Regions from separate parts of the Jeotgalibaca sp. PTS2502 genome, predicted to be linked through region 2. Evidence: predicted binding sites of a transcription regulator. Region 2 holds the regulator's gene; each other region holds the start of a gene.
What was found. Region 2 encodes Rex, which represses fermentation and respiration genes when NADH is low (regulators of the CRP and FNR family bind a similar motif). Its sites were predicted from a motif close to TTGTGAANTANTTCACAA; they were not measured.
Positions count from the first base shown of each region.

Region 1 (11,071 bases), 590 kb from region 2:
AAGATAAGGCACTTGAGCGGAGATTCCAAAGAGTTATCGTCAATGAACCAACTGTTGAGGATACCATCACTATTTTAAGAGGATTGAAGGAACGGTTTGAAATCCACCACAGTGTAACCATTCACGACAATGCCTTAGTAGCCGCAGCAACTTTATCAAACCGCTATATCACAGAGCGCTTTTTGCCTGACAAGGCGATTGATTTGGTCGATGAGGCTTGTGCAACCATTAAAGTAGAAATGAACTCTATGCCAACCGAATTAGACCAAGTAACCAGACGCTTGATGCAGCTAGAAATTGAAGAGGCGGCTTTAAAGCAAGAATCTGATGATCTGAGCCTGCATCGTTTAGAGGTCATTCGAAATGACTTGGCCGATTACAGAGAAGAAGCGAATCGTCTCAAGATGAAATGGGAGATTGAAAAGGAAGAGGCTGAAACAGTTCGTTCAAAACGTGAGGAATTGGAAACAGCTAGACGACAACTAGAGGATGCGGAAGCTGAGTATGATCTTGAAAAAGCAGCCGTATTAAGACACGGCACCATACCGCAACTTGAAAAAGAAGTAGCCAGTCTAGAAAAAAGCCATCAAGATGCTGCTAAAAAAGAGAGCAAGCTGGTACAAGAATCCGTTACCGAAAATGAAATCGCAGTTGTAGTCGAACGGTTAACAGCTATACCAGTGAAACGATTGGTTGAAGGAGAGAAAGAAAAGTTACTCTCTCTAGCTGATACCCTACATAAACGTGTGATTGGTCAAGATGAAGCTGTGGAGAGCGTTACTAATGCTGTTTTACGTTCACGAGCTGGTTTACAATCGTCACAGAGACCGATTGGATCATTCTTATTCCTTGGACCAACAGGTGTTGGGAAAACTGAATTAGCAAAAGCATTAGCAGAAAGTCTATTTGATTCAGAAGACCATTTAGTGAGAATTGATATGAGTGAATATATGGAAAAATTTGCTGTTAGTCGTTTAGTTGGAGCACCTCCTGGTTATGTGGGGTATGAAGAAGGTGGCCAGTTAACAGAAGCAGTTCGAAGAAGTCCTTATACAATCGTTTTACTAGATGAAATTGAAAAAGCCCATCCTGATGTCTTTAACATTCTTCTACAAGTGATGGATGATGGACGATTGACCGATTCGAAAGGGCGGACAGTTGATTTTAAAAATACTATTTTGATTATGACAAGTAATCTAGGATCGCCACTATTGTTAGATAATTTAGCAATGGATGGTAGCATTAAGGATGAAGGACGAAAACAAGTGATGGATTTGTTAAAAGCGAGCTTTAAACCAGAATTCTTAAACCGTATAGACGATACCGTTTTGTTCTCGCCACTCACTCCAAATGATATTCATCTGATTGTGAATAAGATAATGGGCGACTTGCAAAACCGTCTGGCTGATAAACAAATCACCCTTCATGTCACAGAAGAACTTAGTCAGTGGATTGCAGAGAATGCGTATGACCCTCATTATGGAGCGCGTCCTTTAAGACGATTTATTACCAACCATATTGAAAATGCGCTTGCTAAGGAGATTATAAAAGGGAACGTTAGTGAACATCAAACTGTTTCTTTAACCGTTGAAAATGGGCAAGTCATTATTTCAAGTCAATAAAATAAATAAATTGAAGCGACAACAACGTTAATGAAATTTACTCGGTTGTCGCTTTATTTATTTTCAAATTTAAGATAAAATATAAAGTAGAACGAACGACAGAACATACAGGAGGTGAAAGAAATGCTTTTTCTGGCTATTGGCTTCATTTGTTTAGTCATCATGCTCTTTACCAACAAGTTTTATGTTTTTGGTGGTTTATCAATTATTAGTTTTTTTATTTACTTTATTTTGGTAGGAACCGGAACATGGGTAACCTTTTTACTCTTCTTAGCAGGTATATTCTTATTAATTTTAGAAATTTTTATTCCAGATTTTGGATTGATAGGGATTACTGGTGTGGTCTTGTTGGGCTTAGGTTATCTCTCCAATCAAAACGATTTATGGGGAAGTTTACTGGATTTAGGGTTAGCAATTGTGATAGCAGTTATAACGGCTTATATTTTATTGAAGAAGGGCTATACCTTCTTGCCAGGCAAGAGTAGCTTAATATTAGGAACAGCTCTTGAAAAAAATAGAGGCTATTCAACCGCTAAAGATTATTCGCTATTTCTTGGTAAAACGGGAACAGCATCAACCACGCTTCGTCCATCAGGAAAAGCTGACATTGATGGTCAAACGCTAGATGTGGTTAGCGATGGTGCGATTATTCGAGAAGGGTCGCGTGTTCAAGTCATTCATGTAGAAGGAATAAAAATTATTGTTAAGGAGCTGGTTTAATTATGCAAGAAGGTATTCAAGGCAGTATCATCGGTGTCGTTATTATAGCTGTCATCGTCATATTGATATTATCGTTATTTTTCCGTTTTGTACCGGTTGGATTATGGATTACGGCTTATTTTTCAGGAGTAAAGCTGAAAATCTCAGATTTAATTGGAATGCGTTTGAGACGTGTAGCTCCTAGTTTAGTTGTTCAACCTTTGATTAAAGCAACTAAAGCAGGGTTGATTATTGATACAAGCGAGCTTGAGGCTCATTACTTGGCAGGTGGAGATATCAACTTAGTTATTGATGCCTTAATCGCAGCGCAACGTGCGAACATTGAATTGGAGTTTGAGCAAGCTGCAGCTATTGATTTAGCAGGGCGTAATGTGTTTGAAGCCGTACAAGTATCGGTAAACCCTAAAGTTATTGAAACACCTATTATTGCTGGTGTAGCGATGAATGGTATTGAAGTAAAGGCAAAAGCTAAAGTAACTGTACGTGCAAATATCGAGCGACTTGTTGGTGGTGCGGGTGAAGAAACGATTATTGCCCGTGTTGGTGAAGGGATTGTTACAACTGTAGGGTCTGCTAAAGCGCACTCACAAGTTTTAGAAAATCCTGATTCAATTTCACAAACGATTTTACGTAAAGGGTTGGACTCCGGAACAGCTTTCGAAATCCTATCGATTGATATTGCGGACGTTGATGTCGGTCGTAACGTTGGTGCGAAATTACAAGCAGAACAAGCTGAAGCTGATAAGCGTGTGGCACAAGCTAAAGCGGAAGAAAAACGATCATTGGCAGTTGCTGAAGAGCAAGAAATGATTGCTGAAGTTCAAAGACAACGTGCTAAAGTTGTTGAAGCTGAGGCGCAAGTGCCCTTAGCAATGGCTGAAGCACTTCGTTCAGGTAATCTAGGTGTGATGGATTATTATAAAATGAAAAATATTACAGCAGATACCGATATGAGAAATTCACTGTCAGGAAATAAAGATAGAAGTGATTCGTAATGGTCCTATTATGGCAACTATTTAACTTAGCGATTATTATCGTCATGGTCGGTTTATGGGGGCTTTTCATCAAAAACCTACTTAATGAAGTTCACAAAGGAAAAAAACGAGCAAAAGACAATCAATGGCGGCAAGCTTCTGTTAAAAAACAGACACAACAGCAATCTAATAGACAAATGAGAAATCAACAATTGCAAAGGGCGAGAAACGTTCAGTCAACAAGAAATAGAAATGAGCAACAACAATCGTCAAGAAGAAATACAACGTCTATTCGTTTGAAAGAATTGTTAAAATATAAACCTGCTGATCTTTATGGCTTATTAAAAGAGTCCTTGCCAGACCAATATAAGCAAGAAATTCAGGCTGTCTTTAATTCACCAAATTCAGAGGTTGAATTAATTAAGTTTATTAGAAGACCTGATGTTTGGCCAACGGTTAAAAAAAACTTATCAGAAATAGCTAGTGGTCGTCATGAAAAGTCATCAATGATGGAAGATTACAAGATAACAAATGAAGCGCCTATTCTTTCAGAAACAGAGGAAGATGAATTAGATTGGCAATCGTTGGATCAAGAGAGTGATGTGTTCCAAGAAGAGTACGATCAATACGCCAAACAGTTTGACATTATAGTGGATAAAATGTTACAAACTAGCGAAGGACTAGCAGTGGAACCATCACTCAATAGGAAGACACATTCAAGCCATTCTAAAAAAGAGCGACAACGTCAAAAAGAATGGCTAAGAGAAGCAGTCATCGCGCAAACGATTTTAGAACGACCAGATTTTTAATGAAAAAGAGGAATACCATGTCACGTCTTTTAGGTGTCAATACGCTTGTTTTTAATGAAGAGTTAAGTGAAGGAACGGTTCAACAGTTAACCTATATTAAGACGATTAAGGAGCTAGGCTTTTCTTTTGTTGAAATTCGAAGAGAGTTTCTTCGGAATCTTACGGGAGAATTGTTAGAGACTAGGACAGAGGCAGAACGTTTTCATATGCCATTGTCTTACTCCGTCCCTTCCGTTTTATTTGAATCAAGAGAAATTAATCCTGCTTTAACGACTTATTTTGAAGAAGCAAGAATGATGGGTGCTATCCAAGTGAAGGTCACACTGGGTGATTACCAGGGCTTACAAGAAAAACATGTTGAGAGTCTTAATCAGTTATTCAAGCAGTATCCTGATATTCAATTAACGATTGAAAATGATCAGACTATTGAGGGCGGCTCGGCAAAAGCTTTGTCTGATTTTATCTTCGTTGCTCATTCCGAGCAATTACCGATTCAATTGACCTTTGACACCGGAAATGTTCTATACATTCAAGAATTAGCCGAAGAAGCAGCTGTTGTTCTAAAGGATTATGTCAACTATATTCATATTAAAAATGTGAAACAGACACCAGACCATCAGCTTGAACTTGCTTTAATTGAGACAGGAGAAATTGATATACAAGATGTATTGGCTGTTTTTCCAGAAAATATTCCAGCAGCAATTGAGTACCCATGTGGTAATAAAGAAACAGCAATTGATGTTTTAAAAGCTGAAAAAGAACAACTAATCTACTAAAAACGAGAGTAAGTAAATCGTCTTTCAGACGGTGAGCTTACTCTCATTTTTATTTCAAGACGAAAGTAACTGTGATATACTGTGTAATGATTAGTTTCAGAAGGAAGGGAATAAATTGACTGAACCAGCAATCCGTTATCGGTTAATAAAAAAAGAAAAACATACTGGCGCTAGATTGGGTGAGATTATTACACCTCATGGGACATTTCAAACTCCTATGTTTATGCCAGTTGGAACATTGGCAACTGTTAAATCAATGGCTCCAGAAGAATTAAAAGATATGGGCTCACAAATTATTTTGAGTAATACCTATCACTTGTGGCTACGTCCTGGTGCTGACCTTGTGGAAGAAGCAGGTGGTCTGCACAAATTTATGAACTGGGACAAAGGAATTTTAACTGATTCTGGCGGCTTCCAAGTATTCTCTTTAGCAGAGAATCGTAAAATTACAGAAGAAGGTGTTCATTTTAGAAACCATTTGAATGGTTCGAAAATGTTCCTATCACCTGAAAAAGCAATTGACATTCAAAATAAATTAGGTGCAGATATTATTATGAGCTTTGATGAGTGTCCACCATTTGATGAGAGCTATGATTATATCAAGCGATCTGTTGAACGGACAAGTCGTTGGGCAGAGCGTGGCATGAAGGCTCATAAAAAGTCAGATCAACAAGGCTTATTTGGTATTATTCAAGGAGCAGGTTACAAAGACTTGCGTATGCAAAGTGCTAAGGACCTCGTTGGCATGGATTTCCCAGGCTATTCTATCGGTGGTCTATCTGTTGGTGAAACAAAAGAAGAAATGAATGAAGTTTTGGATTATATTACGCCTGTTATTCCAGACCATAAACCAAGGTATTTAATGGGTGTTGGTGCACCAGATTCGTTAATTGATGGCGTTATTCGTGGAGTCGATATGTTTGATTGCGTGTTGCCAACGCGAATTGCGCGTAATGGAACATGTATGACAAGCAAAGGTCGCTTAGTCGTTAAAAATGCCATTTATGAGCGTGATTTCCGTCCATTAGATGAGAACTGTTCATGCTATACGTGTCAAAACTATACACGAGCTTATATCCGTCATTTATTTAAAGCAGATGAAACATTTGGTCTTCGTTTAACGAGTTACCATAATCTACACTTCTTAATTAATTTGATGACACAAGTTCGTCAAGCCATTATGGATGATAACTTGTTAGAATTCCGAGAAGCCTTTATGGAAGAATACGGCTATAATCAAAAAAATGCTAAAAAATTCTAAAATAACTGGTAAGTAAGCTCTTACTTTGGTAAAGTTTGATGTATAGATTAAATTAATGGAGGAATTAACATGCCACAAGGACTAACAATGATTTTATTTTACGGACTAATATTTGGAGCGATGTACTTCATTCTAATCCGTCCTCAAAAGAAACAACAAAAGAAAACACAAGACATGCTAAATGAAATTAAATCTGGTGACAGCGTGATTACAATTGGCGGATTACATGGTGTTGTTGATGAAGTCGATACAACGAAACAAACTGTTACACTAGACTGTGAAGGTATTTTCTTAACATTTGAGAAACGAGCTATTTCACGCGTTGTCAAAGCATCTACTGTTTCAACAGATGCAGGTACCATTGAGGCAGACGAAATCGTTCAAGAAATAGAAGAAACGAACGAATAGTTCTTATTCAAAATGGAGTGATGAGCGAATGACTGAAGAAAATACTGATTTCTATGAAGAATTGCGTCCATGGTTTGAATTAAAGGTATCGGAATTTTCTAAAGAAGGTTATTCGAACATCGAAACAGATGATCTAATCTTATGTTTTAAGAGCTTTGTCTGGAAACATTCCATACCGTCCTATTATTATCAGCAAGTAGCCGATATTCTTAACGCATCTGTTAATCAATACTTTGATTACAAATCGTTAGAAGCACAAGTTTATAATGTATCGTCACTTGAGGAAATAAATTTTGAAGAATTTTTTTAAAAAGCTGAAAAGAGTCGCAAATTTCAAATTGCGACTCTTTTTTTATCTGTATTGTTCATTTAATCACAAAAGCGCTTTCATTGCTATTAAATAGATAATGAAACAGTTTCGCTTTTATATAGGCGTTTGTTATACTTGTGAATTATTTTACAAAAGGGTATTTACTTTTGAAAACAGCTGTAATATAATAACTTGTGAAAAGAAGAACAAAAAAAGGGGATGACTTTTTATGGCAGAAGTAAAAGTAAAAGACGTTCAGAAAACATCACAAGATATTATTAATGGTCTAACAACTAAAGGGTTAAAAGCTCTTGAAAAAATGGAACAATTAGACCAAGAAAAAATAGATAACATTGTTAGACATATGGCGTTATCAGCGCTTGATCAACATATGGCATTAGCTAAAATGGCCGTAGAAGAAACAGGGCGTGGTGTTTATGAAGATAAATGTTTGAAAAATATTTATGCTTCAGAAAATATTTGGCATAACATTAAAAAAAATAAAACAGTCGGCATTATTGAAGATAATGAAGTTGATCAAATTATTAAAGTTGCAGCACCACTTGGTGTACTTGCAGGGATTATACCAACAACAAATCCAACATCAACAACAATCTTCAAATCACTTATTTCGATGAAAACACGCAATCCAATTATTTTCTCTTTCCACCCAAGTGCAGAAAAGTGTTCGATTGCAACAGCTAAAGTGCTGTACCAAGCAGCGCTTGAAGCTGGTGCACCTGAAGATTGTATTCAATGGATTGATGGTGTTTCAATGGAGAAAACAAATTTATTAATCCACCATCCAGATGTAGCAGCTGTCCTTGCAACAGGTGGATCAGCAATGGTAAAGGCTGCTTATTCAACTGGAAAACCAGCTCTTGGTGTAGGACCGGGTAACGTGCCTGCATATGTTGAAAAAACAGCTAATGTTAAAAAAGCGGTCAACGATTTGATTGTTTCAAAAACATTTGATAATGGTATGATTTGTGCTTCTGAACAAGCAGCGATTGTCGATAAAGAAATTTACGACGAGGTTAAACAAGAATTCATTAAGAGACGTGCTTATTTCGTGAAAGAAAAAGAAATCGCTAAGTTAGAAGCTGCGATTATGCGTGAAGACAAACAAGCAATTAATCCGCAAATTGTTGGGATGCCAGCTGTTAAGATTGCTGAATTAGCAGGTATTAAAGTGCCAGAAGATACAAAATTGATTATTGTTGAATTAGAAGGTGCAGGAGCTGACTACCCATTATCAAGAGAAAAATTATCACCTGTGTTAGCAATGATGAAATCAAACTCAACTGACCATGCCTTTGACTTATGTAAGGCGATGCTTGATTTGGATGGTCTTGGTCACTCAGCGTGTATTCACACAACCGATGATCAGTTGGTTGAAGAATTTGGGAAACAAATGAAGGCGTGTCGTATTTTAGTGAACTCACCAACTGCTCAAGGTGGTATCGGTGGACTATACAACAACAATATTCCATCATTAACACTTGGCTGTGGTTCTTACGGAAGAAACTCTGTATCTGGTAACGTTTCTGCCTTTGATTTACTAAATATTAAAACCATCGCTAAAAGGAGAAATAATATGCAGTGGATTAAAGTTCCTGACAGAATTTATTTTGAAGAAAACTCAGTTCGCTACTTACGTGACATGAGAGACATTGAACGTGTATTCATCGTTTGTGATGAGGGCATGATGAAACTAGGTTATGTTGACATTGTACTTGAGCAACTAAAACGTCGTAAAAATAAAGTAGTTTATACAATTTTCTCTGATGTTGAACCAAACCCTTCAACGAATACAGTTAATCGTGGAACTGAAAAAATGCGAGATTTCAAGCCAGATACGATTATTGCAATCGGTGGTGGTTCACCAATGGATGCTGCTAAGGCAATGTGGTTATTCTATGAACATCCAGAAAGTAACTTCTTCGGAGCGAAACAAAAATACCTTGATATTCGTAAACGGACTTACAAGATTGAACCGATGGAAAAAGCGCAATTGGTATGTATTCCAACAACATCAGGGACTGGTTCTGAAGTAACACCATTTACAGTTATTACAGACAGTGAAACACATATTAAATACCCATTAGCAGACTACGCACTAACACCAGATGTGGCAATCGTCGATCCACAATTCGTTTACAGTGTTCCAAAAGTAGTAACAGCAGATACAGGTATGGATGTTCTAACCCATGCTATTGAATCTTATGTTTCTGTTCTTGCAAATGACTATACAAGAGGATTGAGTTTACAAGCTATTAAATTAATCTTTGACCACTTAAGAGATTCTTATAATAAAGGTGATGCTTATTCTCGTGAAAAAGTACATAACGCATCAACGATTGCGGGTATGGCTTTTGCAAATGCCTTCCTAGGTATTTCTCACTCACTAGCACATAAAATTGGTGGGCTATGGAACCTTGTTCATGGTAGAACTAATGCAGTCTTGTTACCACACATTATTCGTTATAATGCTTCAGAACCTTCAAAATTAAGTATGTGGGCAAAATATGAATCATTCCGCGCTGATGAAGATTATGCAACGATTGCTCGCTATATTGGTTTGAAAGGCAATACAACAGAAGAATTAGTTGAAGCTTTAGCAGATGCTGTTTACCAATTAGGTAAAGATGTGGGTATTAAAATGAGCTTCCAAGAAGAAGGCGTACCAGAAGACTGGTTGAAACGCGATGGCGATAAGCTTGCCGAATTAGCATTCGAAGACCAATGTACAACAGCTAATCCAAAACAACCGTTAATCAGTGAACTAAAACAAGTTCTAACAGCAGCATACTATGGCAAATAATTACGGTAAATAATAATTGAATTTATCTAACAAAGGGACTCGGGCAAACCGAGTCCCTTTGTTGCTCTCTAGGCTAAAAGAGATTATAATAGAAATGAATTTAGGGATACTTAAAAAAATAACTGTGGTAGCTTAAAATAAACTAGAAGAAGCGAGGTGAGCAGGTTGCGTTACGGTCTATTGACCTTTAAAGAACCAGAAAATAACCAAAATCGAAAAATTATCCATATTGATATGGATGCTTTTTATGCTTCTGTTGAAGAACGAGATAATCCTAGCCTGAAAGGCAAAGCCGTTATCATTGCACGAGATCCTAGACAGACTGGTGGACGTGGGGTTGTAACAACAGCTAACTACGAAGCACGAAAATTTGGTGTTCACTCTGCTATGAGCGCTCAACTTGCTTATGAACAGTGTCCTCATGCTGTTTTTATTCCACCTCGGATGGATTATTATCGAACCGTATCAGCTCAAATTAGAGGCATTTTTCAACGCTATACGGATATAATTGAACCACTATCTTTGGACGAAGCATACTTAGACGTGACGAATAATAAAGTGAATCAGCCTAGCGCAACTTTGATTGCTAGGCAAATTCAAAGAGAAGTTTGGCAGGAACTCCATTTAACCTGTTCTGCAGGCGTGTCTTATAATAAGTTTCTAGCTAAAGTCGCATCGGATGTGAAGAAGCCGAGCGGAATAACGGTCATTGAACCAGAAAAAGCCCAAGCCTTTCTATTTGATCTACCAATTGAGAAATTTTACGGTGTTGGTAAACGAACCGCTGAAAAGTTAAAAGAGATGGCTATTTCAACGGGAGCAGACCTTTATCAACTATCAGCTAAAGTGTTGATTGATGATTTCGGAAAGATGGGCTACGTTTTGTACCGTAAGGTCAGAGGGATTGATAATAGTCCTGTCACGCCTAATCGAGAACGTAAGTCAATCGGTAAGGAGAACACTTATCGGAATTTTTTAGTGAGAGACGATCAGGTGGAAGAAGAGTTAAAGCATTTAGCTGGTTCAGTTGCCGATAGTCTTCGTAAACACAAGAAACACGGACAAGTTGTTGTTCTGAAAATTCGTTATGGTGATTTTACAACTTTAACGCGTCAGAAAAAACTGGCAGAGTTTATTAATAGTAGCGAAGACCTGTACTGGGAAGCAATGGAACTTTGGCAGGAACACGGCGATATTGACAAAGAAATTCGCCTTTTAGGCATTACAGTTAATCAACTGGCACCACAGTATTATCAAAATGTGCAATTACCCTTATGGGATAAAAATCATTTCAAGCAGGGAGAGACGTAATATGTTAGAAAGTTTTAGTCAACTCAGTCCAGTCATACAAGCGTTAATTGCTGGAT
Region 1 covers NZ_CP019433.1:839,187-850,257, reverse strand. Annotated here, with positions in the region: gene clpB (ATP-dependent chaperone ClpB) at 1-1,622, shown strand, start outside; gene BW721_RS04140 (NfeD family protein) at 1,746-2,342, shown strand; gene floA (flotillin-like protein FloA) at 2,345-3,337, shown strand; gene BW721_RS04130 (hypothetical protein) at 3,337-4,125, shown strand; gene BW721_RS04125 (sugar phosphate isomerase/epimerase family protein) at 4,143-4,901, shown strand; gene tgt (tRNA guanosine(34) transglycosylase Tgt) at 5,017-6,162, shown strand; gene yajC (preprotein translocase subunit YajC) at 6,232-6,570, shown strand; gene BW721_RS04110 (post-transcriptional regulator) at 6,599-6,880, shown strand; gene adhE (bifunctional acetaldehyde-CoA/alcohol dehydrogenase) at 7,110-9,704, shown strand; gene dinB (DNA polymerase IV) at 9,861-11,015, shown strand; gene BW721_RS04095 (ZIP family metal transporter) at 11,017-11,071, shown strand, end outside.
Region 1: adhE (bifunctional acetaldehyde-CoA/alcohol dehydrogenase) is a predicted target of Rex. The motif match lies at 7,016-7,033, and genes of this name have one in related genera.

Region 2 (11,071 bases):
TCTGTCACAGCTAGCACAAGTGTCTTCTCGCCTGGTGAAAGCTGATCATCAACACCAAAACTAATTTCATTTAGCGACTCGTCCATTGTGATAGGTTCTTCAATTCCGAATGCTGTCGCATCCAGAGTGATTTCTTTAATGGCATCGTTGAAATAAACGGATTCGTCAATCGTTAATAAAACACTATCTTGTTGATTTGGATATTCTGGTAAAAGCTGAATCTCTTTTGTTGTTAATAATTCCAGCTCGTTAGAAGTCTGAGAAGTAATATCATGAGTACCCTCATCTGAACAAGCCGTTAGTACACCGATTACCGACAAGACAATGATAGTAAATTGTTTCAAAATAAATCCACCCCTTTTTGTAAACGATATCATCGGTTCTATCTATTAGCAACAAAATTTCATTTGTTAGCGCTAACTTTTTTCACACAAAAAAAGCTGCCTCTTCAGACAGCTTTTTCATTCTATTCATTAAATAACTTTTTTCTTCCATAGCTTTTCGCTCGCAAAGTTCGCGAATAATCTGACCGATGCTTTGGCGGTACTTTCCATAAATGATTTGTCTTCTATATTTTGAGGCAAAAACAATGTGATACTTACATCTCCATTTGCTGTGTGCTAAACTATTCTTGTCCTGCATGGGACGACCTCCTTTTATTGTGAATGTGCCGGTCGGGAAACCAGCCATATTCTAGCATAAAAGGAGGTTTTTTTTGCCCCACGCTTGAAGCTCTTTGGAACCCCCGGCGTAGCCAGGGGTTTTCGAAAAACACAACAAAAAAAGAGAATGGGCATGCCCATTCTCTTTTTGTTTGTCTTACATCATACCCATGCCTGGATCCATTCCAGGTGCTGGCATTTCTGGAGCAGGTTTGTCTGCGACAACACTTTCAGTTGAAAGGATTAGTCCGGCAACACTTGCTGCATTTTGTAAAGCAGAGCGAACAACTTTAGCTGGGTCAACGATTCCAGCTTCAATCATGTTTACCCATTCATCAGTTGCTGCGTTGTAACCCATGCCTTGTTCTTCACCTTTAATTCTTGCAGCGATAACAGAACCTTCTAGTCCAGCATTTTCAGCAATTTGTCTAACTGGTTCTTCCAAAGCGCGAGCCACGATACGAACACCAGTCGCTTCATCTCCAGTTAGTTCAAGCGCACTTAAGCGAGCTTGAACATTGACAAGCGCTGTACCACCACCAGCTACAATGCCTTCTTCAACTGCTGCACGAGTTGCATTAAGTGCATCTTCAATACGCAATTTACGTTCTTTTAATTCTGTTTCTGTAGCAGCACCGACTTTAATAACCCCTACCCCACCTGCTAATTTAGCTAAGCGTTCTTGTAGTTTTTCACGATCAAAATCTGATGTTGTTTCTGCTGCTTGGGCGCGAATGTGAGCAATGCGTTGTGCGATTGCAGTTTTGTCCCCTGCTCCTTCAACGATTGTTGTATTATCTTTTGTGATGACAACTTTGCTTGCATGTCCTAAGTGTTCGATTGTTGAATCTTTCAACTCTAGTCCTAGGTCTTCAGCAATCACTGTCCCACCTGTTAATACAGCAATATCTTGTAGCATTTCTTTACGACGGTCACCAAATCCTGGTGCCTTAACAGCAGCAACATTGAATGTTCCACGTAATTTGTTCAATACTAATGTTGGTAATGCTTCGCCGTCTACATCGTCTGCAATAATTAATAATGGACGACCAATTTTTAAAATTTCTTCTAACAAAGGCAAAACATCTTGAATGTTAGAAATTTTACGATCAGTAATAAGAATAAATGGATTTTCAAGTTCTGCTTCCATCTTATCGTTGTCAGTTACCATGTATTGTGACAAGTATCCACGATCAAATTGCATACCTTCAACAACATCTAATTCTGTTTCAATTCCTTTTGACTCTTCGATAGTGATAACGCCGTCGTTACCTACTCTTTCCATTGCTTCAGCAATTAATTCCCCTACTTCACGAGAACCTGAAGAAACAGCAGCTACTTGAGCAATTGATTCTTTTGAGTTAACCGTTTGAGAAATTTCTGCTAGTCCAGCAACAGCTTCTTTTGTTGCTAATTCAATACCACGACGAATACCAACTGGGTTTGCGCCGGCAGTCACGTTTTTCAATCCTTCGCGCACGATGGCTTGCGTTAATACAGTTGCTGTTGTTGTTCCATCTCCAGCAATATCATTTGTTTTAGAGGCAACTTCAGAAACAAGTTTAGCACCCATATTTTCAAAGTGGTCTTCTAATTCAACTTCTTTAGCAATGGTAACACCATCATTTGTAATTAGCGGCGAACCGTATGCTTTCTCTAAAACAACGTTACGTCCTTTTGGTCCAAGTGTTACTTTTACTGTATTTGCCAGTATATCAACGCCTCTTAGTAAGGCTGCACGAGCGTCTTCAGAAAATTTAATATCTTTAGCCATTATTCTATTCACCTCATCAATTTAATTAGTCAATAATTGCAACGACATCTGTTTCTTTAATAACGAGATAATCTTTGCCTTGGTATTTAATTTCGGTACCGGAATATTTCTCAAAAAGAACACGGTCCCCTTCTTTAACAACCATGTCAATCTTTGTACCGTTGTCAGTTACTCTTCCTTCGCCCGTTGCAATCACAATACCCGTTTGTGATTTTTCTTGTGCTGAAGATGGTAACACCAGCCCTCCGACTGTTTGCTCCTCTTCTTGAGCAACTTCAATGATAACGCGGTTTCCTAATGGTTTTAACACAAATATCCCTCCATAATCTATCATTTGAATTAGCACTCTCACCCAAAGAGTGCTAATCTATGACTCTATATTAATCAAATCTACTAGTGAATGCAAGACAAAACTATTATTTTTTTTTAAAATTGTGATATACTTTCATATAGACTTTAAACTTCACGTTATTGAAGAAAAAGCATCCTTGCTTTTTAACCTTAACAGAAAGGTAAGATTTATGAAAAAGAAACTTTCTACAGCGACTAAAATTATTTTTGTTTACATCGCTGCTCAGCTATTACCCCTTCCCTTAATGTTTTTATTCCCAGAAAATCGTCAAATTGAAATGAGTTTGAATTTAACCATTTTATTTGCCTTTTTAGGAACAATGGGGATGATTTTACTCAACCGAACTAAGGAATGGACTCCTTCAACAGAACTAACGGATAAACCATCTGCACCTACCAAAAAGATTGTGTTATGGGGATTAATTGGATTTGTCGGCTCAATTGTACTTCAAATTGTAACGTCTCTAATTGAAATGGCTGTCTTTAACGTCTCTTCTGAATCGGTCAATACACAAACCTTGTTAGACACCGCTAGTGACTATCCTTTCTTAATTTTTATGATTGTTTTATTTGCACCAATCATGGAAGAATTTGTCTTTAGAAAAGCGATTTTTGCCCAACTCTCTTCATCAAGTGTCGGAATTGTCGGATCAGCTGTCATCAGCTCATTGTTGTTCGCCTTTATCCACTTTGATGGGCATATGCTTGTTTACGGGTCTTTAGGATTATGGTTTTGCTATTTATACTTTAAAACCAATAATATCTTTACCCCTATCATGGCACATGCTTTAATGAATGCTTATGCCAGCTTACCTCTTTATTTCCCTGAGCTGTTTCAATAACCGCTTATTATTTATGTTTGTTTAGAAAGGAATCTCATGACTTTAAAAGATATTCTCATCCAAATCGGTATGAAATTTGTTTTTGGTTTGCTATTTGTCTACTTTGCCGTTGATAGTGTCAACACATCAGGCTGGGGCTTTTTAGCTATTCTAAGTATTCTATTCGCTACAAATAATATTGTTAACGGCGTTAGAATGCTTGATACGTATTTTAAAATCAAGGAAAATATCGATCCTAAATAAAAAACAGTTAAGCCGCGGCTTAACTGTTTTTTATTTAGGAAATATTATTATCTAAGAAATAAATCAATGTTTGCAATTCATTCGTTAAGTCAACATTTTGAATACGAACATCATCTGGAACTGATAATCGAATCGGAGTAAAGTTCATGATACCTTTTACACCAGCCTCAGTTAAATCATTAGTCGCTTTTTGAGCAACATTTTGAGGGACTGTTAAAATGGCAACATCGATTTGTTGGATGCGTAGTTGTTCAATCATTTCAGACATATCATAAACAGGAACACCACTAACGATTTTGCCAACAATTTCTTCGTTCACATCAAAAGCACAACTGATGCGCACATTATTGCTCAAGTGGAAGTTGTAATTTAATAAAGCATGACCTAAATTACCTACTCCGATAAGAGCAACGTTTGTTAATCGGTCTTGATTTAATGTTTTGCTGAAGAAATCAAGTAGGTACTCCACATCATAACCGTATCCTCTTTTTCCTAAAGCACCGAAATAAGAGAAGTCACGACGGATAGTCGCACTGTCCACCTTGACAGCTTCACTTAATTCATTTGATGAAATTCTTGCTTTTCCTGCGTTATGCAGATATCTCAAATAACGGTGATAAATTGGCAACCGTCTGGCAGTTGCTCTTGGTATTTCTGTTGACATTACAACGCTCCCTTTCAGCATAACGTTTTAAATCTATATAAAAAAGAATAATCACATAATCTTAGCAATCTAATACATAATGACATTATAGCACCACATTGTGAAATATCTAGTATTTTTCTCTAATTTGTATCTTTTTGTGAAAAAAATTCTTTGTTTCCCTTATTTTCATAAGCTTTAAATAAAAGTAGCGACATTATTCACAATCATTGGCTTTTCAATTAATGTTCCTATCTCTTGTTAAAATTCTATGATAAAATGAAATGGCATGTTCTTATTTGACAATTTAACGACCATTATATAGAGAAAGAGGATACACCTATGATATTATTGCAAGGCCAAAATCTTGCGCGTCACTTCGGTTCAGCAGTCCTATTTGAAAATATTCAAATTACCATTCAAGACCAAGAGAGAATTGCCTTGGTCGGCCGTAACGGTGCTGGTAAATCGACTTTATTAAAAATACTAGCTGGTTTTGAACCCACCGACGAAGGCAAGATTGCCAAGAAAAAAGATCTCCATATTGGTTACTTAGACCAATACAGTACAGTTGATTCCGACAACACTATTTGGGAAGAAATGCTGTCGGTCTTCGAACCCATTATTAAACTAACGAAAGAAGCTGAAGAAGCAGCCCATGCCTTAACCGATGAAACGTTGATGCAAGACACTATAGCCTTTGAAGCTGCTCTAAAACGTTATGATAGTTTGCAGCAAGAAATCCAAGAAAAAAATGCTTACGGCTACGAGTCAGAAATCCGTTCCGTTCTACATGGCTTCCGTTTTTACGAGGAAGACCACCAACGACCTGTTTCGCAACTCTCCGGCGGTCAAAAGACACGCTTAGCACTTGCAAAAATCCTACTCGAAAAAAATGATTTACTTATTTTGGACGAGCCAACTAACCATTTGGACATTGATACATTAGCTTGGTTAGAAAACTACCTAATCGCTTATCGTGGCACCTTGCTTATCGTATCTCATGACCGTTACTTTTTAGATAAAGTCGCTACCAGTGTCTATGAAATTAGCCGCAATCGCATCCATTATTACAAAGGCAACTATTCCTTTTACTTAAAAGAAAAAGCAGCCCGATTAGAGCAAGAAATGAAACAATTCGAAAAACAACAAGGCGAAATTGCTAAATTAGAAGACTATATTGCTCGTAATTTAGTTCGTGCATCAACTACTAAAATGGCACAGAGCCGACGCAAGCGCCTTGATAAAATGACTCGACTCGAAAAACCAAAAGGTGACGAGAAATCTGCTCGCTTTTCGTTTGACATTGAAAAGGAAAGCGGCAATGTCGTCATGATTCTAGAAAATGGCGCCATTGGCTATGATAGCACGATTCTCTCTGCCCCTATTCATATGGACTTGCGCAAACATCAAGCCATTGGAATTGTCGGACCAAATGGGATTGGTAAGTCAACTCTCCTTAAAAGTATTAACAAGGAACTACCACTTATCAAAGGAGACATCCATTATGGGTCTAACTTAGAAATCGGCTATTATGACCAAGAACAAAAAAACTTAACGGAAAATAAAACCGTTCTTTCTGAAATTTGGGATCTGCATCCAACTATGAATGAAACAGCAATTAGGAGTATTTTAGGAAGCTTCCTCTTTAGCGGTGAAGATGTTGACAAAACCATTTATTCTCTAAGCGGAGGCGAACGAGCTCGACTATCTTTGTGTAAGTTAGCCTTGGAAAAGAATAATGTTTTGATGCTAGATGAGCCAACCAACCACTTGGACATCGACAGTAAAGAAGTATTGGAAAATGCCTTGATTGAATACGATGGTACCCTATTATTCGTATCGCATGACCGCTACTTCATTAACCGGATTGCAACGAGTATTTTAGAATTATCTGAAGATGGTAGTAAGCTCTATTTAGGCGATTACGATTATTACGTCGAGAAGAAACAAGAAGAAGCTGCGCTCGCCCAACTGCTTCTCGATGAAGCAGCAGCAGAGTTAGCAACGACTACTCAAACCGATACGAAGAAAAAAGATTACCAATCCAATAAAGAACGGGCTAAGTTGGAACGCAAACTATCGCGCGTCATCGAAAGTACTGAGTCAGAACTAGAAGCATTAGAAGTGGCTATTGAGGAAATCGAAACAGCCCTTACCCTTCCCGAAGTATTTGGTGACCATGAAAAGGTACAAGACTTACATGACCAACTACTCGCACAGCAAGAAAAACAAGATCACTTGCTGCACGAATGGGAATCATTAACACTAGAATTAGAAAATCTATAAGACAACAGGAGGTTCTCACTGAGTGAGGACCTTCTTTTGTACGATTTGCACGATACAAGCTATAAAATCTTGCTGTATCTTACATTTGAAGACCCAAATGTAACTTACAGAGCTAAAAAGAAAGCTGTATCTGGCATTTAAAACTCAATATGTACGATACAGCGCATTTATTGTTGCTGTATCTCCTACAAACACTCACAAAAGAAGAGCCGTCGTCGACGGCTCTTTTTACTATTTCAATTTCTCTGCGATAATAGCTGCTGCCCTTTTAGGCATGATGCGATAAAGCAAGTCCATTAATTTGGAGTCATTCCCAACAAATATCCGGTATTTATTTGCCTCCATACCATCAACAATCATTTTAGCTGCTGCAGGTGCTGTTGTAATCTTGTCAGTCACCTTCTCATTGTCACCGGCACTTGGACCACGATCAACTTTCGAATTGGTCATAATATCTGTTTTAATAGCGCCCGGAAACACAACGCTCACATGGATATGGCTATCCTTCAGCTCTGAATGTAAGCCTTCTGTTAATAATTTAACGGCTGCTTTAGAGGCACCATACACAGATTGCCCCGGCACAGGGAGAAAGCCACCCATACTCGATACATTAACAATATGCGCTTCTGGCGCTTGTTCAAAATAAGGCAGCAAGCTTTTTACAAAATAAAGCGTCCCGTAAAAATTAACATCCATTACGAAACGAACCTTATCCATGTCTAACTCTGAAACTGGGATAAAAGGCTGAATAACACCGGCATTATTAATCACACCATCAATGGAACCGTGATGCTGGATCACAGTTTGTGGCAAAGCTTCAATAGCCGCTTGGTCTCTAATATCCATCACATGGAGTGAGACATCTTTAGCCTTTTCACCAGCTAATTGCTTGGTTTGTTCTAAACTCGCTTGATTGATATCGACTGCGGCAACACGGCCTCCTCGCCTTAAAATTTCTAAGACAATTTCACGTCCCATTCCGGCACCGGCACCTGTTACGACAATCGTTTTGTTCGTTACTTTCATCTTGATCACCTATTCTCTTTATTTTCGAACAGCCATTTTGGCTGAATGATTAATAAGGAAAGACGCTTATAAAGCAAGACCTGGTCGCGCATTTAGACTAAGCTCTGCAAATGATTCATTGATGTATTGGTGATGCGCAGCCGCACCAATCATAGCAGCATTATCACCACATAATGACAATGGTGGGATAAGAAGTTCCACATCAGGCAATTCTTTTGCAACAGCTTGAGTGAGGGCTTCACGAAGTCCCTTGTTAGCTGCAACCCCACCTGCTAGCAAGAGTTGCTTAATCGGGTTTTCTTTAGCAGCGCGAATGGTTTTCGCAACTAGCACATCCACTACTGCTGCTTGAAAACTAGTGGCAATGTTGTGAGGATCGATGTCATCGCCCTTCTGTCTAGCATTATGAATGGTGTTGATAACCGCACTCTTCAAGCCTGAAAAACTGAAATCATAGTTATCTTCATGGATCATGGCACGTGGAAAATCGTATGTGTCTTCGCCCTGGTGTGCCATCTCATCCATCACCTTTCCACCTGGGTACGGTAAGCCAAGCACACGTCCAATTTTATCGTAAGCTTCACCTGCTGCATCATCTCGTGTTTCACCAATAATTTCAAACACACTATCTTCAGGCATATAAATCAATTCCGTATGACCACCACTGACAACTAGTGATAGTAATGGAAACTGTAAGGGTTGAACTAGCTGATTAGCGTAGATATGGCCAGCCATATGGTTGGTTGCAATTAATGGCTTCCCATGAGCAAAAGCTAATGCCTTAGCTGCGCTAACACCAATTAATAAAGACCCTACTAATCCTGGTCCTTCTGTGACAGCAACGGCATCCATATCAGCCATTTCAAGTTCTGCTTTTTCCAATGCTGCTTCAATAATTTGTGTGATTTGTTCAACGTGGTGGCGGCTAGCTACTTCAGGTACAACTCCACCGAACCGCATGTGGCTCTTTATTTGAGATGCCACAATATTCGATAAAATGGTATCACCATTTTTGATAACAGCCGCACTTGTTTCATCGCAGCTACTTTCGATTGCTAAAATTAATTCATCTTGTTTCTTCATTTTTTCTCTTCACCTCTAGGACTAGCCGGTTTATTTTTTTATTAATTGAAAGATATAGGCATCTTCCTTAGGTTGTTGGTAGTAATCTTTCCGAAGGGCTACCTCCTCAAATCCCATCTTTTTATAAAGGTGGATAGCCGCTTGGTTAGAGACGCGTACTTCTAAATAAAAGAAGCGAATCTCCTTTTCTTCACATACAGCTAATAGTTGCTTGATTAGGTCTGTGCCAATCCCTTGTTGTTTGTAATCTGAGTGTACTGCAAAGTTATTAATCGACATTTCATCGAGAATTATTTGACAGCCAATATAACCGACTAAGCGATCCTCTTTGTAATAGCCTAAGTAAAGATGGTTAGAATCAGAAAGTTCCGTTTGAAAGGAGGACACTTTCCAAGTTGTTTGGCCGTTGTTTGCTGCAACCGTCACATCATACAACGATTGAGCGATCGTTGGATTTTCTCCATTAAGGATTACTACAGTGTCTGTCACCTTCATCTTGTACCTTCCTTATTCATATCATTGGTCTAACGTTAATAACATATCCACAGCATCTTCCCCATCACCGTGGTAGTAATTTTTCTTAATCCGAACGGACGTAAAGCCCAATTTGTGATAGAGCCCCTGTGCTTGATTGTTGGACACACGTACTTCCAAACTAAGGGATTTCACAGTTTCTTCACGCGCTACTTCTTTTAAAAAGTGGAAGAGTTGCTGACCAACTCCTTGCTGCTGCCAGTCTGGTACAACCGCAACATTAGTGATATGGATGTCCCGGTCTTCCAGTCTAACGCCTAAAAAAGCAACCGGTTCAAAGCCTTCATAAACAATCAAATAAAGGGATTTGGTGTTTCTGACAATATCATTTTCTAAGGCTGCATAGCCCCAAGGCGTTTTTCCTTTATAGCCTAGTTTTTCTATATAAAGGACATCCGCAATATGACGTCTTTCGCCTATTTCTAGACGCAGTTGCGTACCGTTTCTCGATAGAAAATGGTCGGGTAAATAGTCTACACGACTCGACAAAAACTGACTTTTTTGTGGGTACACAATTTCCTTTTGAATGGTTTCTACAAAACTCTGGAATTGATTAATCAATTCTTTCAACGTAATCACCCTTTCGTGATCCTTCATGAGTTTTTTGCCAAGTCTCTTCTGCTTCTGGCTTCTTCAAATATTCCGGTGTAAAGATGTGAACATCTTCTGCTTCAGCAGTTATAGCTAAATTAGCTAACACACCAGCGCTCGGCAACCACTGCTTTTTAAGAGAAAAGTGAGCCTGTTGACCTAAATTCGCTTCAATAGCGTCTTGGTAATTCGCAAGGTCTTGGCCGACAAAAAGAATCGGTTGATTGGTTTCTTTTAATTGATTAAACCAGTCTTCACTGGCGATATGACACTCTGCTAATTCTTCTTCAATTTGCCCGTTAATAATCTCATAGGCAGCAGTGTACATATTATTTCGTCTCGCATCCATAATCGGTACGACTAAGCCGTCAAAATGGTCAATATTAGCTGCCAATACTTTTAAGCTGGAAACAGGAATTAATGGCTTATCTAGTGTCCATGCTAGTGTTTTAGCAATGGTTGCGCCAATCCGCACACCCGTATACGAGCCTGGTCCTTTTGATATAGCTATACGATCTAAGTCCTGTGGTGTCCAGTTGGCAGCCTGTAACACATCTTGAACTGCTGGCATCAACTGCGTACTATGTTGAAGATTACCGTTTCGTGTATATTCTGCTACAACTAATCCATCCTCCATAGTCGCAACACTTAATGTTTGATTTGATGATTCAATAGCTAGTATTTTCAAAAAACTCTTCCTTCCAAGCCTGTTCCGTCGGGCTTCACTCTTTTTATTACTCACATTATAGCGTAATTACATCTAAAAATCTTCTTATCATTCCCTTTTCTCATTTTTAGCGATAAGGGTTATTGTTTGCATATTTTCTATATTTACCTAAAATATAGAGTAAGAGATGCACAACTTTTCTCTTTTATATTTATTTTTAACTATAAGCTAGGAGGAATTAACATGGCAAATGGATTTGAAGATAAAGCAAAAGGGTTGAAAGATAAGGTTGTAGGTAAAGTAAAGGAAGAATATGGCGACTTAGTCGATGATAAGAGTAAAGAAATCGAAGGTAAGCTGCAACAG
Region 2 covers NZ_CP019433.1:1,433,554-1,444,624, forward strand. Annotated here, with positions in the region: gene BW721_RS06975 (alpha-amylase family glycosyl hydrolase) at 1-344, opposite strand, end outside; partial or broken gene BW721_RS06980 (transposase) at 490-642, opposite strand; gene groL (chaperonin GroEL) at 820-2,436, opposite strand; gene groES (co-chaperone GroES) at 2,462-2,746, opposite strand; gene BW721_RS06995 (CPBP family intramembrane glutamic endopeptidase) at 2,958-3,629, shown strand; gene BW721_RS07000 (YdiK family protein) at 3,666-3,872, shown strand; gene BW721_RS07005 (redox-sensing transcriptional repressor Rex) at 3,907-4,536, opposite strand; gene BW721_RS07010 (ABC-F family ATP-binding cassette domain-containing protein) at 4,858-6,804, shown strand; gene BW721_RS07015 (SDR family NAD(P)-dependent oxidoreductase) at 7,036-7,830, opposite strand; gene tsaD (tRNA (adenosine(37)-N6)-threonylcarbamoyltransferase complex transferase subunit TsaD) at 7,897-8,913, opposite strand; gene rimI (ribosomal protein S18-alanine N-acetyltransferase) at 8,944-9,408, opposite strand; gene rimI (ribosomal protein S18-alanine N-acetyltransferase) at 9,430-10,017, opposite strand; gene tsaB (tRNA (adenosine(37)-N6)-threonylcarbamoyltransferase complex dimerization subunit type 1 TsaB) at 10,001-10,726, opposite strand; gene BW721_RS07040 (CsbD family protein) at 10,949-11,071, shown strand, end outside.

Region 3 (11,071 bases), 270 kb from region 2:
CAAGGCTTTTCGAAAAGCTTGAATTTTTTCTTCTGGCCACATGGTGATGCCGTATTTTTCTTTTAATTCATTTATTAAGTCGTTTCTATTAATTGTCATTCTACATCCATTTCCTGTTTCTTTTCTTCTATGTATTGATTAATCAAATCACCGGGAAAGCCTTTTTGATAGAGGTTTCCTTTTACTTTCTGCTCGAGCTCACGGCCCTCAGCCTTGCGACTGTATCGCCGCCAAACTTTATCACCTTGAATGCGCAAGGCGAACAGCTCATCTTCTTCACTTTTTTCACTATCTAATCCTTCGAAGACCTGATTAATAATATCTTTGGGATAGCCTTTTTGTTGGAGATGTAGGCGGACTTTCATCTGGGCATCTTTCGAAGAGGTTCGGCTTTGCTTGTTCATGGCTTTTTCCGCCAGATATTGCGCATTTTCTAGTTGCTGGTTATCAGGATACTCCATTAATGAATGGGCAATCGTCTCATCATCCAACCCTTTTGCTTTCAAATCCTGTGCAATTTGACGCGGGCCCTTGCGGTTGATATTGGCAGCCGTCCGAGTATAACTTTCTCCATAAATCTGGTCATTGATATACATCTGATCACGCAGCCGCTCGAGCGTGGTATGAATATAACGCATCTCAATCTCATTATCCAGCAGCTTCTGCCGGACTTCCTTCTCACTTCTCAAACCATAAGATAAATAATCAACCGCAATCGTGTAAGCCAAATACTGAGAATTTTCCTCCTCGATGGTTTCCTGCCGCTCCTTGGTCAATGTCATCCCCTTATAGAGACCCGTCTTAATCAAAACTGCCTCCGAAATCGGGAACGCATACTCCCCGTCCAAATAAATATTAAACCGATCCTTACGTCGTTTCTGAACCTGAATCATCGTAATCTCCGGTAGCTGCTCAGTCTTCTCTTCCACAAAATCCCCCCTTCCAGTTCTTCTATTATATCAAACAAACGACTTTTAATAAAAGTAAGGCGTTTCCTGCCTCATTTTTGTTCCAGCTTCCTATTGGTATGGTGTTTTGAGGAATGTCAGACTGTTTTTTATCTCTGAACGCCATCGCCATTCAAACGCACCAAAAAACTACCAGCACAACACTGGTAGTTTTATTTTACTTTTTATAGTCGGGCTCAACGTTAGATGGATCGTCTTCTACAACGGTTTCGCCACCAAATGGGTCAGTCGAAATAGGTGTACCATCTTCTTCTACTTCAGGGTGGGAGTCCGAATGATCAAACTGCATATCGGCTAGATTTTGGTTGTCGTCAGCCATGGTTGGATCGCCTTCAACTTCTTCAGCTTCAATTGGTTGCCCAGTCACCTCTTCTTTTAAGTCTGGGGCATCGCCGCCAGCAGAAACTTCGGGTTGTGGATCTGGATGGGGATGGTTTGCTTTCTTACCAGCTTCAATTGAGTGCTGTTCTACATCACCTTTTACATTGTCGTCAGCGTCTGTCCAATCTGGTTTGACATGATTCATTGTGTCCTCCTCCTCTGGTAAGATGCCGTCTCGTACTAAGTATTGTGTGTGCTCTTGACGGACTGGTGGCGCACTGTCGATTAAGAGGACATATTCGCCATTTTCCAACGCATCTTCAAAGCGTTCGTAAGTGTCTTCGTCAATGCCGTAGTTCTCGAACAAATCTTCCTCATCATCACCGTCCAAATCAAGTGTAAAGAACGCTACAATTTTGTCCCATAAACCTTCTTCTTCGTCTGACGTCACGACAACTTCGACCGCAGACTCAGCTACCAATTGACGTGCTTCCTCGTTTCGGCTAATAACAACAAGCTGTTGTGCCGTATACCCCTGATCGAGCATATTCTGAATTGCTACCTGAATATCGTCGTAACTCGCAAATGAACCTTCCACTCTCTTTTCCAAACTTGCCACTCCTTCCCATTCAACTATGTCCATTTTAAGACAGGACCTAGCAAATAACAACTAATAACCATTTAACCATTAAAAGTAAGAAGGAAACTTTTTGGCCAGGAAGTCGTTGATGTCATCAACCAGTGGGTTTTCTTTGAAGGGCTCATCTCGAACAAATTCCCGCCATAAAGACAACATCATCAAAATAACCATCTCCTCCAAAGTGTGCTGCTTGTTAAGACGATTACTGTAATGGATTTGGTGCAATAACGTTGGATTCACTACCTCATCATGTGGCAGCGGAAACATCCCAAATAAATGACACGCCCTATCTAAAAATGAATGCTGGCAGGAAAATAAATAGGATGCCGAATCAATATGACGCCGAAATACATCCATAGCCATATCAATATCGATAGAATGCCGCTTTTTAAATTCAAGACGAATGCGCTTATGCTCTTTCGATAATTTTCTAAAATGAACCAAGTGTCCGAGACTAACCCACGTCACATCTTTTTTACTTGGACCTCTGAGCGGTAAATAACTCGCCTTACCTAAAACATACGGACTGCCGTGGTGAGCTTTACCCTCAATAGCCTGAATAATAAACCGAATTTGATTGTAGCCCACACCAGCTTTACAAAATAATTTTTCCATCACAGTATTAGACGACTCATTTGATTTAATCACAACACCATCTTCATAGAAAACCAACGTCTGATAATCATAATGATCTAAATAATCCGAAACATTAATCACACAAAATATCCCCATATCAATAAAAACTTCATCATAATCTTTCGCATAATTTAAATAATAACGAATACTTTCCTTGTCAGTAATCCGAACCATGGGCGGTAATGGGGACAAGCTTCTCGACTCTACACCTCCCTCAAAAAGATAGCTACTTCCGTTCAAGTAAGCGTATTCATTTGTTTGGTTAAAAAAAGGGATACGTTCTGGAAACGTACGGTACAACGGATGATTCAAGTCCTCTTGCTCTGATTTTTTATAATGAAGGTTTTTAAAATCAAAAAAATAGTCCATAAATGTCCTCCTCTTTTATCGCTCCCTTAACTATACCTCACTTGTGAGAAATAAACCACAATATGTTTAGTTTTTCACAAAAATAACCATATTTATTATGTACCACCTTTTTGGTAATAAATCTCATCTATTTTGGCGTTTTGTCTAACTATACATACTCGGACTATAGTTAGCTCGAACAGTTCTGAGGCCTCAGTAAGTTCATAAATTCACTAAAAGGAATGATTGAGATGAACAAGCTTACTGAAGAAACGATGCAAGCCATACTCCACCAATTCGAAGGCATCATTTATGCCAGCCTTAAAAAACTAACGATCCACAAAGGCAAGCAAGATTATGATGATTTTTACCAATTAGGCTGTTTGAAACTATTCGATGCTTACCATGACTTTGACAAAGACCCCTTTGATGAAACAAACCGTTATCCCTTTGTTTATTATGCCAGCCAACGCCTCCATTGGGCATTCTTAGATGAAATGAGAAAAGAAAATCGCCGAATTGACCGCCAAGAAGCAGATTCCGATGACATAACTGATTTGGCTAGTGAAGATCCCGCCTTTGATGAACTGATCTTTGCCGACCAATTGACACACTTAATGACCCTTCTCTCTCCTAAAGAACGCCTATTTCTAGCAGACCGTTTGCTGGGCCAGCTCTCTATAACAGCTATTGCCAAGAAACACGCTGTCTCACGAAAAACAGTTTATCGGTGGCGCCAGTCGTTGCAGAAAAAGGCTTTATTTTTAAAAGAGGGTAACACTTTTTAAAGTTAATTCGTTGTTATAAGTGTAGGCAGTCATGACACTACACACTAACAACTAGGAGGCATTAACATGATTAAACAATGGGAAGAAGCAAACTTAGAGCTGTATTTTAATGATTTTGAAAACGAAAAAGAAGTGAAGCAGCGTTTTAGTAATTTGAAAGAAAATGTATCTGAACAGCAAATTGGTAATTTTCAAGCAGCGGTCGCAAGTCTAGTGGATTTGCCGGATATGCATGCTGTTGTAACTGAAAAGCACCGCTACTTAAAAGCTTAATCACATTCGAGGAGGAATAAAAAATGACAACGACAACAACATTGGAGTTAAAATTCAAAACTGCTGAAGGCAAAAACCGTAACTTAAGCTTGAAAAACCCTGTAACCGACTTAGCTGCAGAGGACGTGAAGAGCGCGATGCAAACGATTGTAGATACAGACGCGTTTGAAGTAAAAGGCGTCAATCCTTATTCCGGTTTAGATAGTGCCCGTTATATTGAACGCACCGTGACTGATATTTTTGAAGTAGAAGCATAATAATTAATGAGCCGGGACTTGATTCCCGGCTTTTTTTGAAAGGAGAATGACCATGACTTATCCAATTGAAAAACAACTGCTGGCTATTAACCAACAGCCTCTAAGAAAATCGCTCTGTATTATCGCCCATGAATCGGGTAACCCTAATAACGTTGGCGCAAATAGTTTAGCTAATGAAATCGCCTATATGAGACGTCATGCTCATCAAGCATTTGTCTCTCACTGGGTTGGGGGTGGCGGGAAAATTATCCAGCTGGCAAAAGTTGGCCTAGTCCAATGGGGCGCTGGTCCCTATGCCAATCCTTATGCCTATGCACAAGTGGAGTTAGCAAGGACAACTAACTTAGCTACCTTTAATAAAGACTATGCCGCCTACGTTTGGCTGTTACGCCAGCTTGCTATTGAAGCTGGCCTTCCCGTTACCTTAAATACGGGCTATAATTTAGCTGAACCTGGCATCAAGACGCATTCTTGGATTAGCAAACATATCGGTGGCACCACCCATGTCGATCCCGATGGCTACCTCGCTTCTTGGGGCATTTCCATGGCGCAATTCAAGCAGGATATTGAAACACCCACTCTAACCAATCGTTATCTGCTTCACCTCGTCGTCAAAGGCGACACACTTTGGTCGCTCGCACGTAAAAATCAAGTGAGTGTGGCCGATTTGAAAAGGTGGAACAGTTTGAGCTCCGATTTTATTCTCATCGGCCAAATTTTAAAGGTGAAAGCTTTATAAATATGGCATTGAAATAGATTTTCCCTAGCCGAGAGGACGTTCGGACAATTGTTGGCGGCTGAACTTCCCTTCTCCAACTAAACAAACAAAAAGAAGCCCCAAACGGCTTCTTTTTATTTATAAATGATTCTTTTATAATTCATTTCAACAACATTTTTGTCGAGAAATTCTCTAAATAGTTGTTCGGCTTCAGTGACTTCGTAGTCTTCCATCATTTCTAGAAATCGTAGGCAGGAATCGTGGAATAGAGCCGCTTCTTCTTTACTTTTAAAAAGGTATTCTTGAGCTAGGTTGTCGTCTGATAAAAAATAGATAGCGACTGCTAGGCCATCATCTGTCAGTGTCATTCCTAAAAAACTGTTGTTATACATGTGTTCCTCCTAATTTAATCGCGCAGGTGACTGTTGAGTTCCTCGACCAGTTGAAAGACTGTTGTTGAGGGATTGTCCTTGGCTGGTGAATTCGACCGTTTCTCATAGAGTAGTTTGGCGTTTTCAATCGCTAGTGGCTGACGAGGCAGTAATTGCTGGTACATATTGGGTAGGTTCTTCTTATAGTAAGTTTTCATGCGCTTACTAAGCATAGCATTATAGTTAAAGCGGCTGATTGGTTTGGTAATGAGCTCGAAATGCAGCAAATACCACAATTCAAATGCTTCATTACTGTATGCAACCCTAAACCCCTTATCGTGATGAGCTTGACAGAAAAAAACAGCATTATTGAAGCTCACACTAGAAAAAGAATCCTTATCAAAAACCAACCAAACCTCATCAAACTCCTCATCACGCTCATCCAATAGCTGCTCCGCATAATGAACGAGGCTCAAGGTATTGCGACCAGTCCCCCTAATCTCAACCTTGGCAGAGAGAACTTCAAAGCTCCGAAAATAATTGGGCTCAGTCTTCGTCCCTTCGCACACAATCAAAAATGTTTTTCGTGGCAGTCGAGTAGCGACTTCACGTTCGTAGCTCTCCCGTTTTTCACGCCGCCGCTGTTGTTTATGTCGTTTCCCCATTGTCCAACCACCAATCCGTTGGCGGTAAATAAGGCACCGCCCCGTATTTGCCGTTCAAATAATGCCGTTCAAATGAAAAGGAATTTTTCCGCTCCTCTTGGTCAAACTGGTACTCCACCAAGGAAACCAATTCGCTGTTACCCTTACGTTTTTTCTCCACAAACCACACCTGATCGCGCCTGAACAACTCACTATCCAAATTCGAAATATCATGAGTCGAAAAAACCAATTGGGCACAGTGAGGATTAAACTCGCCCCGGAATAGCTCCAATACATAGCGTGTCATCAACGTATGGAAACTTTGATCCATTTCGTCAATCATTAAGAGACTACCTTGCTCCAAAGCTTCAATAATCGGACCCGCTAATGCCAGAAGTTTAACCGTGCCGGCAGACTCCACATCCTTAAAGCGGAAGCCCTCTGGATAAGGCTGAAGACTGCCATCTAGCAAACGTTTCATTTTAATCACAAAGAAATCATCCCGCTTTTTCAAACTCGTTGGATCAGTCGTTTCTCTCACTTCAATGTCGTGAATGGATGGGTCTGCGACTTGAATCAGAGCTAATAAATTATGTTTGTATTTTTTCAAATGCATTTTAGCTAAGGAAATCGAAAAATAAGGATGTTGCACGCCTACAATAATCCGCATTTGGCTAAACCACTTTTCAATTGACGTTATCTTACTAACCTTCATACTAATCAATTCCGCTAAATACAAACGATTCGTTGCCAAATCAATAGCAATAGCCCAACTCCCTTCCACATGACCATCTTGATTACGGTGGAAACAAACCGTCGATCCTTCATACAGGTATTCTTCGATTATGTCGCCCTTGTTGACATAAAAGCCATAGCGATAGAGGCTGTTGTCTATATGAAAACTAACCTCCAGCAAGCTATCCTCTTGTTCACTGCGTTCATCGAGATGGAAGGGTTGGATTTGCATAATCCATTTTTCTTCCTCACCTTTTTTGATAAATAGTCCCTCTTTAATAAGTGCCATCGCACGTAGCAAGTTGCTCTTGCCGCTAGCGTTTGCACCGTAAATACTACTCACTTTATTGAGTTGGAGGTTGTGATGGCTGGCGATCGTTTCTGGATGTTCGGGTATAGTCGTGGCCAACATGGAAAAGGTCGCTTCATCTCGAAAAGAAAGAAAATTCTCAACAACTAGTTCGATTAACATCATGATCCCTCCTTCCCGACTATTATAGCATAAATGAATCCGATTTCACTAAACGAAAAGGTGCTAGGAAAATAGCCTCAAAAAAACCGCAGTGAAATAATCAACATTCTGATTATTTCACTGCGATGTTTATTTATTTAGAGGCTGAATTTTTTCCAGTTCCTTTTCATTTACTCAAATGTGCGATACAGCTTCAAAAATTGAGCTGTATCGCACACTTTTACCTTGAAATGTAAGATACAGATCGCTTCAAACAGTCTGTATCTTGCATTTAGGCTCTTGAATGTAAGATACAGCTGATATTTTTAGTCTGAATCTTACATTTCGAAAAAAATAGAGTGGGGAAAAAAGGAACTTGGCGGTGGGGCTGGTATTATTTCCCCGCCCCTTTCAAACTGGTTACGAAAAAATTTCTTTTTTGCGCTAAATTTGTCCATATTCCTTTTTTTGGCTATGGTTTACGGCGAATTTGGATACTGAACCCATTTGGTCCGACAACCGATTGTTTATCCGATTCATTACTCAAATGATGATAAACCACTTTCGTTGATTCAGAATGGTCAACGACATAGTCTTCTGTTCCTTGATTAAAGTAGCCAACAATTTCGTCATCACCTAAATCACGGCGCACACCAACCACTTGCTCTTCATCCAAGACAACTTCCCATCTCAGCATACCGTAAGATAAAATCGGCTGATAGTCTTTACGCAATTGAATCAAGCCCTTAGTGAATTCATACATATCACGGTCTTGCTTGTCTTCATCCCAAATCATGCAACGACGACATTGCGGATCTGGGCCACCCTTCATGCCAACTTCTGTCCCATAATAAATGCATGGCGACCCGTGCATCAAGAACATAAAGGCTAGGGTTGATTTCACCAAATCAATATTTCCTTCTGCCATGGTTAAAATGCGGGCTGTATCATGAGAATCCAGCATATTAAACATGGTTTCATGGGTTTGTTTACGGTATTGAGCCAACTGTTCATTCATAACATTGGCCATTTTACGAGTCGGAATGATCTTCCCAACAAAGTAGTCGATAATATTTCCAACTAATGAATAGTTCATGACACCGTGGAACTCGTCACCTTCTAACCATGAGCGAGATGAGGTCCAAATTTCCCCTAAAATATAGAAGTCATCTTTCAAGGACAAACACGCTTGGTTAAACTTACGCCAGAATGAGTGGTCAACTTCGTTAGCCACATCCAAACGCCAGCCATCAATATCAAATTCCTTAATCCAGTAAGTTGCGATATTCAATAAATACTCCTGCACTTCTGGATTATGGGTGTTAATTTTCGGCATCATCGGCACATAGGAATAAGTCTCATAAGGTAGGCCTTCTGCATGCTCCATATACATTGGGCCATGAGAACGAATCTCTTCTGCACTTGGCACTGGATATTCCTTAATAAAGAACCAATCTTTGAAACGAGACTCTTCTTGATATTCAGCGACATCACGCCACTGCGTTGATTCAGCCCCAATGTGATTAAAGACCGCATCCAACATCACTCGCATATCACGGCGGTGTGCCTCTTCTACAAACTGACGGAATAAAGCCTTATCCCCAAAATGCGGGTCGATTTCATAATAGTCAGTCGTATCGTACTTATGGTTCGACGGCGCTGTAAAAATAGGCGTCAAATAAATCCCATTAATACCTAAATCTTCTAAATAGTCTAACTTGTCAATAATCCCTTGAATATCCCCACCGTAAAAATCAATGGTCGATAATTCTTCCTTGCTGTCCCATTCTAAAACATTGTCTGGGTCATTTTTCTTATCCCCATTGTTAAAGCGTTCCGGGAAAATCTGATACCAGACGGTTTCCTTCACCCACTCTGGCGCTTTAAAACGGTCAGTTTCATGGAAATAAGGCAAGCGGAAATACGTGCCTGAATTGGTCAGCTGCTCTTTCAAATAAGGGAAAACGCCACGGTCATTGTAAATAACGTCCGTACCATCTTTACCATAAACGTGGAAGGCATAAGCCATCCGCTTGACTGGTTCATCCGTATCAATCAACCAATAGTCATGCAAGTCCGTTGATGACAACAGTTCCATTTCCTTTTCTTCCTGATACCAATCTTTCAAATGTAAGTTAAAGGGATCACCTTGAATAAAGCCAACCTTTGCAACGTCACCCTTTTTCGTGCGAAGTCGAATGTGAACATGCCCTGGTGAGTAAATATAAGCGTACTCGCTCTCTGGACGGTGAAAAAATGCTGCAGTTTCCATTAAAAATCCTCCAATCAATCATTAAACGTACTTGTCGTTTCTTCTCTTATCATCTTAACAAAACACACAATAAGAACAAGCTGATATCTATTGATAGCGGTAACAAAAATAACAACTAAAAAAGCCCTCAGTTAACTGAGAACTTTTTTAGTTGGATGAAGTTTTGGCCATTTAACAGCACCAAGACGCTCTTCAACAAAGGTATACCAGAGTGCTGCAAACCCTAGGGCAAATGCCGGCGATAGCATTAGTGCCCATTGCGGTTCGATAAACTGTCCAACAACAGTAGTAAAGAGGACAATGGCTGTGGTGTGGGTTAAATATAGGCTAAAGGAAATTTTTCCTAAATATAAAAAGATGGGTTGCTTGAATAAGCGGCTTAGCCAAGGTGTTTCCATCACAACTAATAATAAAAGAACAATTCCTAGAGCGGTGACAGGCATGGCATCTCGTCTACCTAAGTCGATTCCCAAACCAGCTGCTACCCATTGGAATGGAATAAGAAATGGTAATAAGATTCCAGATACCATCCTTACCCATGGGCGGCTGGCGACAATCGCTCGCAGTTGTTCAATATGCTTGGACAAGACCGCACCGATAAAGAAAAAGATAAAATAATAATTCGTACGACTTAAGCTTTCGCCCCAATAGCCACCAAGTTGACTAAAGCTATCATTTAGCGTCCAGTTGGCCAATGCGACAACAGCCACCACACGCATGGTAGAGTAGCGAGATAAGGCAGCTGCAATGAAAGGAATAAGGAGGGCAATCCGCCATTCTTGGACGATGCTCCAAAAAGCACCGGCAGTCACATCCATATTCACATCAAAGGCTAAAAATTGCGCAAGGATCTCAAATAAAGACGGCATAATGCTCCACTTAATGTTGAATGAGCCGCTCAATGAGATCGTGCTTTTAAAGCTTGAAAACATAGCGATACAGATTAGGGTGACGATGAGAATCAACCAATAGGGTAGAATCAAGCGTGAAAAACGTTTTTTCACAAAGGCTATAAAATCAATTCGTCGCCCTTCTATATAAGGTTTAGCAATGACGAATCCACCAATCATATAAAAAAGAATCACGGCTTCATTACCTGCCCAAAGCAACTTCAAAGGAGTCAGTGTAAAGGTAGCCCACAGTTTATTTTTAAAGTCTAAGGATGCATTGCTGGCATGCCCCGCTTCAACCATTACAATCAGGTGAAAAACCATCACGATGATGGCCGCCAGCCCTCTCATACCGTCAAAAATCTCAATGCGACGGCTTTTAGTTGTTTTTGTTTGCATAAAAAAGTCCAGCCTCTCGTTCATGTTTATAACACATGGTAACGGGAAAGCTGGTTTAAAAGCAACTAAAAGCCTTTGTGTCACGGAAAATACATGGTGGTGACATCTGGGTGACATATTACTTTTTTAGCGTTTCATCTGTTTCTTTTAAAATATAAATCGGTCGCTTCTTCGTTTCTAGGAAGGTTTGCCCTAAATACTTCCCAAGAATTCCCAGACACAAGAGCTGCAAACCGCCCATGCCCAGAATCATGACTATTAAGGATGTCCACCCACTCGTCGCGTTACCAAACAACAACGTTCGAATAGTGAAAAAGAGCGCCAATAGAACTGCCACTACAAAGGCAATAAAGCCGATGA
Region 3 covers NZ_CP019433.1:1,159,260-1,170,330, forward strand. Annotated here, with positions in the region: gene mutY (A/G-specific adenine glycosylase) at 1-99, opposite strand, end outside; gene recX (recombination regulator RecX) at 96-929, opposite strand; gene BW721_RS05670 (general stress protein) at 1,126-1,899, opposite strand; gene BW721_RS05675 (competence protein ComK) at 1,978-2,934, opposite strand; gene BW721_RS05680 (sigma-70 family RNA polymerase sigma factor) at 3,165-3,701, shown strand; gene BW721_RS05685 (DUF1659 domain-containing protein) at 3,768-3,974, shown strand; gene BW721_RS05690 (DUF2922 domain-containing protein) at 3,998-4,231, shown strand; gene BW721_RS05695 (LysM peptidoglycan-binding domain-containing protein) at 4,284-4,970, shown strand; gene BW721_RS05700 (hypothetical protein) at 5,084-5,341, opposite strand; gene BW721_RS05705 (RloB family protein) at 5,356-5,985, opposite strand; gene BW721_RS05710 (AAA family ATPase) at 5,969-7,171, opposite strand; gene BW721_RS05715 (glycoside hydrolase family 13 protein) at 7,623-9,422, opposite strand; gene BW721_RS05720 (acyltransferase family protein) at 9,554-10,711, opposite strand; gene BW721_RS05725 (glycosyltransferase family 2 protein) at 10,830-11,071, opposite strand, start outside.
Region 3: BW721_RS05675 (competence protein ComK) is a predicted target of Rex. The motif match lies at 2,997-3,014, and genes of this name have one in related genera.